2 regions of the Roseomonas marmotae genome follow, and region 1 is predicted to be linked to the other one. Evidence: riboswitches for the same ligand, from Rfam matches in the RefSeq annotation. Region 1 holds a riboswitch; the other holds the start of a gene.

Evidence for each region. Region 1 has a riboswitch for cobalamin ahead of IAI58_RS19020 (ABC transporter substrate-binding protein). Riboswitches for the same ligand answer to the same signal wherever they lie in the genome.
Region 2: it holds a riboswitch for cobalamin, as region 1 does, so the genes downstream of both, IAI58_RS02685 (DUF1636 family protein) here and IAI58_RS19020 (ABC transporter substrate-binding protein) in region 1, are expected to answer to the same signal.

What each region holds. Positions count from the first base shown of each region.
Region 1 is NZ_CP061094.1:108,208-113,564, reverse strand. Features, by position in the region: gene IAI58_RS19035 (pseudoazurin) at 1-220, opposite strand, end outside; gene IAI58_RS19030 (ABC transporter ATP-binding protein) at 225-989, opposite strand; gene IAI58_RS19025 (FecCD family ABC transporter permease) at 986-2,014, opposite strand; gene IAI58_RS19020 (ABC transporter substrate-binding protein) at 2,032-3,042, opposite strand; cobalamin riboswitch at 3,192-3,390, opposite strand; gene IAI58_RS19015 (RES family NAD+ phosphorylase) at 3,460-4,134, opposite strand; gene IAI58_RS19010 (MbcA/ParS/Xre antitoxin family protein) at 4,131-4,661, opposite strand; gene IAI58_RS19005 (TetR/AcrR family transcriptional regulator C-terminal domain-containing protein) at 4,699-5,357, opposite strand, start outside.
Region 2 is NZ_CP061091.1:566,416-571,772, reverse strand. Features, by position in the region: gene cobN (cobaltochelatase subunit CobN) at 1-377, opposite strand, end outside; gene cobW (cobalamin biosynthesis protein CobW) at 382-1,416, opposite strand; gene IAI58_RS02685 (DUF1636 family protein) at 1,413-1,814, opposite strand; cobalamin riboswitch at 1,933-2,124, opposite strand; gene IAI58_RS02680 (DUF3297 family protein) at 2,438-2,680, opposite strand; gene cobU (bifunctional adenosylcobinamide kinase/adenosylcobinamide-phosphate guanylyltransferase) at 2,754-3,266, shown strand; gene cobO (cob(I)yrinic acid a,c-diamide adenosyltransferase) at 3,263-3,865, shown strand; gene IAI58_RS02665 (cobyric acid synthase) at 3,865-5,325, shown strand.

The DNA of each region.
Region 1 (5,357 bases):
GCGCGGCGCCCTCCGGCAGCATCGCCGGGATGGTGGCGGCGTTATGCGTCACATGCGTGGCGACGAACTTCACGCGGTCGCCGGGTTGCAGGCGCAGGTAGTCCGGCTCGTAGACCATCCCGCCGGTGGCATTGCGGTTCAGCATCCTCACCTCATGCACCTCGGCATGCGCGGTCGTGGCGAGGAGCAGCAGGGGCAGAAGCAGCAGTCGCATCGGCATTCTTTCAGGATACCGCGTGGAAGCGGATGATCCGCGCGCCATCGGCGGGATCGGTGAGGAAGGAGGCGCGGACGCCGAAGACGTCGCGCAGCAGGTCCGGCGTCAGCACCTCGCGCGGCAGGCCGGCCGCGACCAGCCGGCCACGGTGCAGCACGCCCAGCCGGTCGCAGCCCATGGCCTGGTTGAGGTCGTGCAGCGCGATGACGGTGGTCACCGGCAGTTCCGCGACCAGCCGCAGGATGGCGAGCTGGTGGTGGATGTCGAGGTGGTTGGTCGGCTCGTCCAGCAGCAGGATGCGCGGGCGCTGCGCCAGCGCGCGGGCGATATGCACGCGCTGGCGTTCCCCGCCCGAGAGCGTCGCCCAGTCGCGCCCGGCGAAGCCGGACATCTCCACCACCGCCAGGGCCTCCGCCACGATGGCGTCGTCCTCGGCCGACCAGGGCCGCAGCGCGGACAGCCAGGGCGTGCGCCCCAGCTCCACCGCGTCGCGCACCGTGATGCGGTCGGCGGTCTCCGCCTGCTGCTCCACCAGGGCCAGCAGTTGCGCCACCCGCCGCCGGGTCATCCGCGCCATGGGCTGGGCGTCCAGATGCACCTCGCCGCCATCGGGCTTCAGCACGCCGGAGAGCAGGCGCATCAGCGTGGACTTGCCGGAGCCGTTGGGGCCGATCAGCCCCAGCGTCTCTCCCGCCGCCACCTCCAGGCTGACCCCGCGCAGGATGGGCACGCCGCGCGCCGACGAGCTGAGATTCTCCGCGCGGAGCCTCATCGGGCCGGCCTCCGCCGCACCAGGATCAGCGCGAAGACCGGCGCGCCCACCAGCGCGGTGATGACGCCGATCGGCAGCACCTGCCCCTTCACGGCGATGCGCGAGATGACATCCGCCGCGATCAGGAAGATGGCGCCCATCAGCGCCGCCGCCGGCACCAGCCGGACATGCCGCACGCCCGTGATGAAGCGCGCCGCATGCGGCACCACCAGCCCGACGAAGCCGATGGAGCCGACGATGCTGACCATCACCGCCGTGGCCAGGGAGGCGGCGAGGATCAGCAGCGCCTGTACCCGCCGCACCGGCACGCCGAGGGAGATGGCGGAATCCGTGCCGAAGGTGAAGGCATCCAGCGCCCGCGCCTGCCACAGGCAGATGAGCGTGACAGCCAGTGCCACCGGCACCGCCATGCCCACATTGTCCCAGCGCGCGCCGCTGAGGTTGCCGAGCAGCCAGAACATGATGCCGCGCGCCTGCTCGGCACTGGCGGAGCGGGTGATGATGAAGGCCGTCAATGCGTTGAAGAGCTGGGAACCGGCGATGCCCGCCAGCACGATCTGCCCGGCCCCGCGCAGCCCCACCCCGCCGCCCGAGGCATGGGCCAGCAGGGCCACCAGCAGGAAGGCGGCCAGCGAGCCGCCGAAGGCGCCGAGGGAAAGCGACACCGCCCCCGCCCCCAGCCCTGCCACCGTCACCAGCACCGCGCCGGTGGAGGCGCCGGCGGAGATGCCCAGCAGATAGGGATCGGCCAGCGCGTTCCGCAGCAGCGCCTGCAGGATGACGCCCGAGACCGCCAGCCCCGCGCCGCAGCAGGCCGCGACGATGGCGCGCGTCAGCCGGTAGTTCCAGACGATGCCCTCGTCGATCCGGTCGAGGGGATAGCCGGCGCCGAACAGCTTGTTGGCCAGTGCCTGGAAGACCACGCCGGGGGGGATCGCCGTCTCGCCGATGCAGATGCCGGCGAGGATGGCGGCGGCGAGCACCGCCGCGATCCAGGCGCCGTGCAATGCCAGCCTGCCCAGCAGGCGAGCGAGCCCGGCAGTCACGGGCGCAGCTTGGCCATGGCTTCGGTCAGCGCCTCCAGCCCGTCCACCAGGCGGATGGTGGCCTGCATGGCATGGGCGTCGATGATGACGATGCGGTTGTTCCTCACCGCCTCCATCTCCCGCGTCACCGGGTCGGACTTCAGGAAGGCCAGCTTCTTCTCGAAGTCATCGGCCGGGAAGCGGCGGCGGTCCATGCGGGCGATGACGATGACGGAGGGGTTGGCGCGGGCGATGGTCTCCCACCCCACGGTCGGCCATTCCTCATCCGACTGCACCACGTTCCGCAGGCCGAGCGTGCGCATCATGTAGCCCGGGATGCCCTTCTGGCCCGCCATATAGGGGTCCAGGTCCAGGTCGGCGGAGGAGAACCAGAAGACCGCCGAGGCATCCGGCAGGTTCAGCGACTTCGCGCGCGCGACCGCCGCTTCCTCCCGCTTCCGCAGCCCGGCCACCAGCGCCGCGCCCCGGTCCTGCCGGTCGAAGATCTCCGCGAGCTGCGCGATGCCCTTGTAGAGCGCCTCCGTGCTGAAGGGCGCGGTGCGGGTGCCGTCGGCGCCCACCAGGTTGTTCTTGCCCTCGCAGTCGGCGGGCATGATGTAGGTGGCCGCGCCGAGCTCATGGAACTGCTCGCGCGTGCCGACCACGCCCTGCGGGCCGATCATCCACTCGAACTGCGTGGCCACCAGACCCGGGCGCTTGTTGATGACGGATTCGAAGCTGGGGGCGTTGTTGTCCAGGCGCGGAACCCTGTCGTTCTGCGCGCGGAACTCCGGCAGCACGTCGTTGAACCACAGCGCCGTGCCGGCCATGCGGTCGCCCGCGCCCAGGGCATAGAGGATCTCGGTCGCGGACTGGCCGATGGTGACGACGTTGTGCGGCGCGGCCTCGAAGCGCAGCGTGTGGCCGCAATTCTCCACCGTCAGGGGATAGCGCGTGGGCTCCGCCCAGGCGGCGGAGAGCGGCAGGCCGAGGCCCGCCACCAGGAGGGCGAGGCGCGACAGCATCATGGTCATTCTTCCATGTCCGGCCAGGGATGACGGCCGGAGATGGAGAGGCCATGGCGCAGGCCTGCGGCGGCGCTGGCGCGCGAAAGCGGACCGCCATGACATGCGGTGCGAACAGAACATCGACATCCTCCCCGGACACCCCGCCGGTCAGTCAGTTGCACAAGCCGGCAGGTCTCCTGACTGGCGGGTCAACGCTCCATCCGGCCTTCCCGGGATGGCTCCCAGTGGCGTGTTCGGATCGGGCTCGCCGCCTACAGTTGCGGGGGCAGTTCCGTTTCCTCGGCCCTCACGGGCCTCGGGCGGATTCCCTGTTAGTTCCTCTCGGAAACCGGCGCCCATCCTCTAGAGGAGCGGTGGAGAGGTGGCAAGCGCCTGGGGCATGCGGGTTTCAGGCAGCCGTCACGCGGCCGCATCGCCTCACCGCCCGCCCAGCCTCGCGAGCCGGATGCGGGGGGACGCGGCCTCGACGCTCAGGCGCCAGTGGTCGGCCTGGGTGACGCGGAGGATGTTGCGCGGCCGGAGGGCGGCGATGTTGACGCCGCCGGCGTGCCGCACACTGTTATAGATGATGCCCGCGCCGCCGGAGGCGCGGATGCCCTCCCCCAGCGCCTGCGAGGCGGCGTAGCTGGCGGGGTCGTAGGCGCCGGCCCGCTCCGCCTGCTGGCCACGGATATCGAGGTAGGAGCCCGCGAGCCCGGCCGTATAGGCGCGGTAGTCGCGCTCCAGCACGGCGGCGCCGGTCGCCACGGCCTCGCGGCGCAGGTGGTGGGCGACCTCGAAGGCCGCCGTCGGCAGTGCGGCCGCGGCATACCAGGCGCCGAGATCCGGGCCGTTGAAGCGCGCCCCCCCGGGCGGGACGTGCAGGAAGGACGCCATCACGACGCTGGAATTCGCCCGCCCATAGACCCATTCCTCCTGAGGGAGCCGCCACAGGCGCTCCTCCACCAGGCGGTCATTGGTCCAGCCCGCGAGTTCCATGACCGCCTCGGCATCGGCGGCCGTGGCCACGGTGTCGAAGAGCCCGATGGGCGGGAAGCGGGAGGGGATCAGCCGGTGGGAGGGGGACGGCGCCGCCGAGAAGACGTCGCTCAAGAGATGACGAGGTCCTCGTCCCGGTAGGGGCGGAAATTCCGGTCCAGGGCCTCCACCGGCTCCATGTAGATGCCGCCCCGCGCGGCGTCGAGGAAGCGCCGGACGGCCATGAGCCCGTCCTGCGTGCCGCTGGTGACGAGGTCGATCGGCGGCCTGCCGCCGAAGAGGGTGGCGCGGTGGGGGGTCCGCAGCCAGGCGATCCCGTCCCGCTCCGTGCCGTGCAGGACGCCCAGGGCCTGGTGGATGCCGAAGATCGCGGAGATGCGGGTCAGGGTGTCCACATCCAGGGTGAGGTCGCCATGCTCCCGCGCCGTCTTGGCCCATTTATGGAAGGTCGAGCGGGCGGGGCAGCCGAGGATCAGGAGGCGATGGGCCTCATCGAGCCCCCAGAGATCGGCGATGGCCAGGAAGGTCCGCATCGCCGGCGCGCTCAGGCGCCGCCGGTTCTCCGGCAGGAAGCGGCTCCGGTCCAGGCGGCCGGGCCCCTGGTCGACGGGCCGGCGCACGGCATCGAGAGCCCTCGGCATGACTGCCTCCTTCATCCGCATCTGGACTATGCCCAAATCAGGACTTTGTCAACGCCCCCGTGGCGCCCCGGTTGCCCGCGCGGGGGAGCGACGCCTCCAGCCCCGCCAGGATGAGGTCCACGAAGGTCTCGAAGCTGCTGTCCATCGGCGCGGCCGCGCCATTCTGCCAGCGCAGGACGAAGGCACGGTTCGTCAGGCGCGGCAGGAGCCGGGCGACATGGGGAAAGCGCGCGGTGTCCACCGTCGCCAGATTGGCCTGGATGCTGGACTGCCAGGAGGGCAGGTCCTCCGTCGGCATCCGCGCCAGCTCCTGCGTCACGAAGCCGACGAGCGCCGCCTGGATCGCGTTGTAGGTCTCGCAGAGGCGCTCATCCGGCACCCCCGCCTCCACCAGCACGGAGAGCACGGCCTCGACCAGGGCGAGGTCGGGGCGGAGGTTGGCGACGGTATCGGCCCCGATCAGCGGCGCCGTGTTGGGGTGGCGCCGCACCGCGTCGCGAAAGCGGGAGAAGAGGCTCCGCAGCCAGTCCTGCCAGGATTGTCCGGGCAGGCGGGGCGGCACGCTGTCCCGCAGCACCAGCCTGACGACTTCCGCGATTACGGTGTCGCGGTTGCCGACATGCCAGACGATCACGCTGCCATTGACGCCGAGCGACCGCGCCAGGCCACGGAGGCTGAAGCCGGCCAGGCCCTTGC
Region 2 (5,357 bases), on a different replicon from region 1:
GCGGCCAGCCGGTCATCCGGCCGGCCCTCCCCCGGCAGCAGCGCCAGGGGAATGCCCTGGGCGCGGCAGAGCGCAGAAACCTCCTCGGCGCCGTAGCGCCAGTAGTCCAGGCCGCCCAGCAGGCGGATGACGATGGCGCGGGCGCCCGCCAGCACCTGCTCGGCATAGAGATCGACCGACATGGGGTGGCGCAGCCTGGCCAGGCTGGCCAGCCGCAGCGTCGGGCGCGGCTCCGGCAGGGTGGACCAGCCCGCCGCCGCCGCCGCGAGGTCGCTGTCGCTGAAGGAGAGCAGCACCAGATCCGCCGGCGCGTGACCGAGGTCCACCGCCTGCTCGGCGGCGTCCAGGCTCAGCGTCTCGCGCGGCAGCAGGTGCATGGCGCTATCCGGCGATGGCGGCGGCGATGGCCGGCTTGTCCAGCCCGGCCTGGCCGATCACCACCAGATGCCCCTCCCGCGCTTCGCCGGGCGCCCAGGGGCGGTCGAAATGATGGCGGAAGCGCGTGCCCACGCCCTGCACCGCCAGCCGCATCGGCTTGCCGGGCAGGCTGACAAAACCCTTCATGCGCAGGATGTCGTGCTCCGCCGCCACCCGCGCCAGCTTTTCCACCAGGGCCTCGGCGCTGGCGACTTCCGGCAGCGGCACGACGAAACTGTCGAAATCGTCGTGCTCGTGGTCATCGGCGCCGTCGTGGTGGGAGGGGCGGGCGGCGAGGTCGTCCTCCGCCGCGGCGCCCAGGCCCAGCAGCACGGCGATGTCCAGCGCGCCTTCCCGCGCCGCCACCACCTTCACCTGCCGGGGCAGATGCGCGGCGATCTCCGCCCGCAGCCTCGCCACGGCATCCTCGTCCAGCAGGTCGGCCTTGTTCAGCACCACGAGGTCGGCGGCGCCGAGCTGGTCCTCGTAGACTTCCGCCAGCGGATTGTCGTGGTCCAGGTTGTCATCCGCCGCGCGCTGGGCCTCCACCGCCACCGGGTCGTCGGCGAAGCGGCCATCGGCCACGGCGGGGCCGTCCACCACCGTCACCACGCCATCCACCGTGACGCGGGAGCGGATGCCCGGCCAGTTGAAGGCCTTGATCAGCGGCTTCGGCAGCGCGAGGCCGGAGGTCTCGATCAGGATGTGCTCCGGCGGCTCCGGCCGGTCCAGCAGCGCGGTCATGGTCGGCAGGAAGTCGTCCGCCACGGTGCAGCAGATGCAGCCATTGGCCAGCTCGACGATATTCTCCTCCTCGCAGCCGGGGATGCCGCAGGATTTCAGCAGGTCGCCATCGATGCCGAGGCTGCCGAACTCATTGACGATGATGGCGATGCGCCGCCCCGCCGCCTGCGCCATGACATGCCGCACCAGCGTGGTCTTCCCGGCGCCGAGGAAGCCGGTGACGATGGTGGCCGGCACCTTTTCGAGTTTGCTCACGACTGGGGCTCCATCAAGGAAGGGATGCGGCCGAGCACGACCGAACGCAGGGAGGCAGGGCGGCGGGAGGGCAGGACCGCCCCGCTGCCGCTGGCGGCATAGGCGGCGCCATAGGCCAGCAGGTCGGCGGCATGGGAGAGGTCGAGCCGCCCCAGCAGATAGCCCCATTTGCCCGGGGCCGTCATGGCGGCGGTGCAGCCATGGTCGCAGGCGGCCAGGCACTTCACGGCGCGCAGCTCGACCGGCGGTGCTTCCAGGCCCTCAAGCTGCGCGGCCACGGCGTCATGCAGATGGCGGCCGGGCGGCACCTCGCCCTCGGCCAGCGGACGGCCGGCGCGGCAGGTGACGCAGATATGCAGCACGGGCCTCGGCGCCCTGTCCTGTTCAGCCTCGTGCAAGGGGCACCTCACTCATGTCCATGAGGTGCCGACCGCCCGGGCGCGCAGGCGCCGGGGTCCACGCCCGGCGGCCCCGCCGCCCGGCGCTTCTGCCATCCGGGGCACCCCGCCCGGCGGCACGATCTCACGGGTGATGGCAGGTCTCCTGGCTCGCGGATCCGGCGCATCCCGCCTGGCCTTCCCGAGGATCGCTCCCCAGTGGCACGGGCGGCGGAATGCTCTCCGCTTACAGTTGCGGGGGCAGCCGCGGTGTCGCACCGCGTTCCCTTTTCACCTTCCTCGCGGAAGGACCATCAATGCCGGCAGGGTTAGGGCGGGGGGGAGGGGCTGTCAAACCTTATGCCGGGGGCCGGAGAGGCTCTGCCCCTCCGGGCCACCCCAGGTCCCGCTTCGGGTTTTGGGTGCGGCCTGAACAGCCATGGCGCGCGAGGCCACGGGGCCGGTTTCACTGAAACGGCCAAGCGGGCCGAACCCGCAGTCGCCGGAGGTCCATGACCTCCGGCGGAACCCCGTGCCACAGGAGCAAAACGGATGGCGGGTTCTGGGGTGGCACTGTCACCCCAGCTCGGGACAAAGGCTTTGCCTTTGCCCGGGGGTTCCAAGGGGGCGGAGCCCCCCTGGCCTCAGGTCGCGTCGCGGAAGTAGGGCTCGACCGTCCCGGTCACCTTCATGGTCAGCGGGCGGCCCTTGCGGTCCAGCGCCTTGCCGACGGCCAGCCGCACCCAGCCTTCGCTGACGCAGTATTCCTCGACATTGTTCTTCTCGACGCCCTTGAAGCGGATGCCGATGCCGCGCTCCAGCAGGGCCTCGTTGTAGTAGGGGCTGCTCGGGTCGTTCGAGAGGCGGTCGGGCGGGGTATCGGACATGGGGGTTGCCTCCTGCGTCGGTTCAGGCCGGGTGATAGCCAGCCCGGCCTGCTTTCGGCTAGTCCTGGCTGCCATGAGCATCACTCTGGTTCTGGGGGGCGCCCGTTCCGGCAAGTCCCGGCATGCGGAGGCGCTGGTGGCCCGCCACCCCGCCCCCTGGGTCTATCTGGCCACCGCCGAGGCCTGGGATGAGGAGATGCGCGCCCGCATCGCCGAGCACCGCGCCCGCCGGGGGCCGGAATGGCAGACGGTGGACGCGCCGCTGGGCCTGCCGGTGGCGCTGGCGGCGGCGGGGGCGCGCCCGGTGCTGGTGGATTGCCTGACGCTCTGGCTGACCAACCTGATGCTGGGCGGGCGGGACGTGGAGGCCGCGACGGCGGCGCTGGAGGCGGTGCTGGCCGCCCGTGCCGCGCCCACGGTGCTGGTGGCCAATGAGGTGGGCCTGGGCATCGTGCCGGAGACGCCGCTGGGCCGGGCCTTCCGGGACAAGGCGGGGGTGCTGAACCAGCGGATCGCCGCGCGGGCGCAGCATGTGCATTTCATCGCGGCCGGCCTGCCGCTGCTGCTGAAGGGAGAATTGCCGTGACCGGGGAGGAGGCTGCGCGGCATCGCGAGAAGATGCAGAAGCGCAAGGCGGTGCAGGATGCCGAGGTCGCCGGCAAGACGATCGAGAAGGGCCTGCTGATGGTCCATACGGGCGCCGGCAAGGGCAAGAGCACGGCGGCATTCGGGCTGGCGCTGCGGATGCTCGGGCGTGGACGCTCGGTGGGGGTGGTGCAGTTCATCAAAGGCGCCTGGAGCACCGGGGAGCGCACGCCGCTGGAGGCCATGCCGGGGCTGGAATGGCACAGCATGGGCGAGGGCTTCACCTGGGAGACCCAGGACCGGGAGCGGGACGTGGCCGCCGCCCGCCGCGCCTGGGGCAAGGCGCTGGAGCTGATGCAGCGGCCGGGCCTGGGGCTGCTGGTGCTGGACGAGCTGTGTATCGCGCTGCGCTACGAATACCTGCCGGTGGAGGAGGTGGTGGCCGCGCTGGTGGCACGCCCGCCCGCCTTGCATGTGGTCGTGACGGGCCGCAACGCACCGCCCGCGCTGACCGAGGCCGCCGACCTCGTGACCGAGATGAAACTGATAAAACATCATTTCGCGGCGGGGGTGAAGGCGCAGGAAGGGATCGAGTTCTGATGGCCCGTGCCTTGATGTTGCAAGGCACAGGCAGCAGCGTCGGCAAATCCCTGCTGGTGGCGGGCCTGGCGCGGGCGCTGACCCGGCGCGGGCTGCGGGTGCGGCCCTTCAAGCCGCAGAACATGTCCAACAACGCCGCCGTGACACCCGATGGCGGCGAGATCGGCCGCGCCCAGGCCTTGCAGGCACGCGCGGCGCGCGCGGCGCCCAGCGTGCACATGAACCCCGTGCTGCTGAAGCCGCAGAGCGAGGTGGGCGCGCAGGTGGTCGTGCAGGGGCGCGTCCATGCCACGGTCCGGGCGCGCGAATACCAGGCGATGAAGCCCTCGCTGCTGCCCTTCGTGCTGCAGAGTTTTGCGCGGTTGCGGGAAGAAGCCGATATCGTGCTGGTGGAGGGCGCGGGCTCGGCCTCCGAGATCAATCTGCGCGCGGGCGACATCGCCAATATGGGTTTTGCCTGTGCGGCGGATGTGCCGGTGGTGCTGGTGGGGGATATCGACCGAGGCGGGGTGATCGCCAGCCTTGTTGGCACGCGGCATGTCGTGGCCGAGGCGGACGCGGCCATGATCCGCGGCTTCATCGTCAACCGGATGCGCGGCGACCTCTCGCTGTTCGCCGAAGGCATGGCGGAGATCGCACGCCGCACCGGCTGGGCGCCGCTGGGGCTGGTGCCCTTTTTCGACGGCGCACGCCGCCTGCCGGCCGAGGACGCGCAGGACCTGCTGGAGAGCATCGGTCCGTCGCAGCAGGGCAAGCCCTGCGTGGCGGTGCCGCTGCTGCCGCGCATCTCCAATTTCGACGACCTCGACCCCCTGGCCGCCGAGCCCGGCATCGACCTGCGCCTGCTGCGCCCCGGGCAGCCCATCCCGGCCGGGGCGGCGCTGGTGATCCTGCCGGGCTCCAAATCCACCATCGCCGATCTGGCGGCGCTGCGGCGGGAGGGCTGGGATATCGACATCCTCGCGCATCGCCGGCGCGGGGGCGCGGTGCTGGGGCTCTGCGGCGGCTACCAGATGCTGGGCCGGCGCATCGCCGACCCCGAGGGCGCGGAAGGCCCGCCGGGGGAGGTGCCGGGCCTCAGCCTGCTGGAGGTGGAGACGGTGCTGGCGGGCGAGAAGCGGCTGGAGGCGGTACGGGGCAGCAGCCTCGCCGATGGCGTGCCCTTCGAGGGCTACGAGATGCATATCGGCCGCACCACCGGGGCGGATACCGCGCGGCCCCTGCTGCGGCTGGCGGATGGGCGGCTGGATGGCGCCAGCTCCGCCGATGGCCGTGTGGCCGGCACCTATGCCCATGGCCTCTTCGGGCATGACGGGCAGCGCGCCGCCTGGCTGGCGCGGCTGGGCGCCGCCGCCGCGCCGCGCAGCCATGAGGCGGAGGTGGAGGCCGCGCTGGATGGCCTGGCCGCGCATCTGGAGCGGCATGTGGATATCGGCGCGCTGCTGGGCATGGCGCGCTGAGCCGGCGGGCGGATGATCCGCCCGCCGACGGC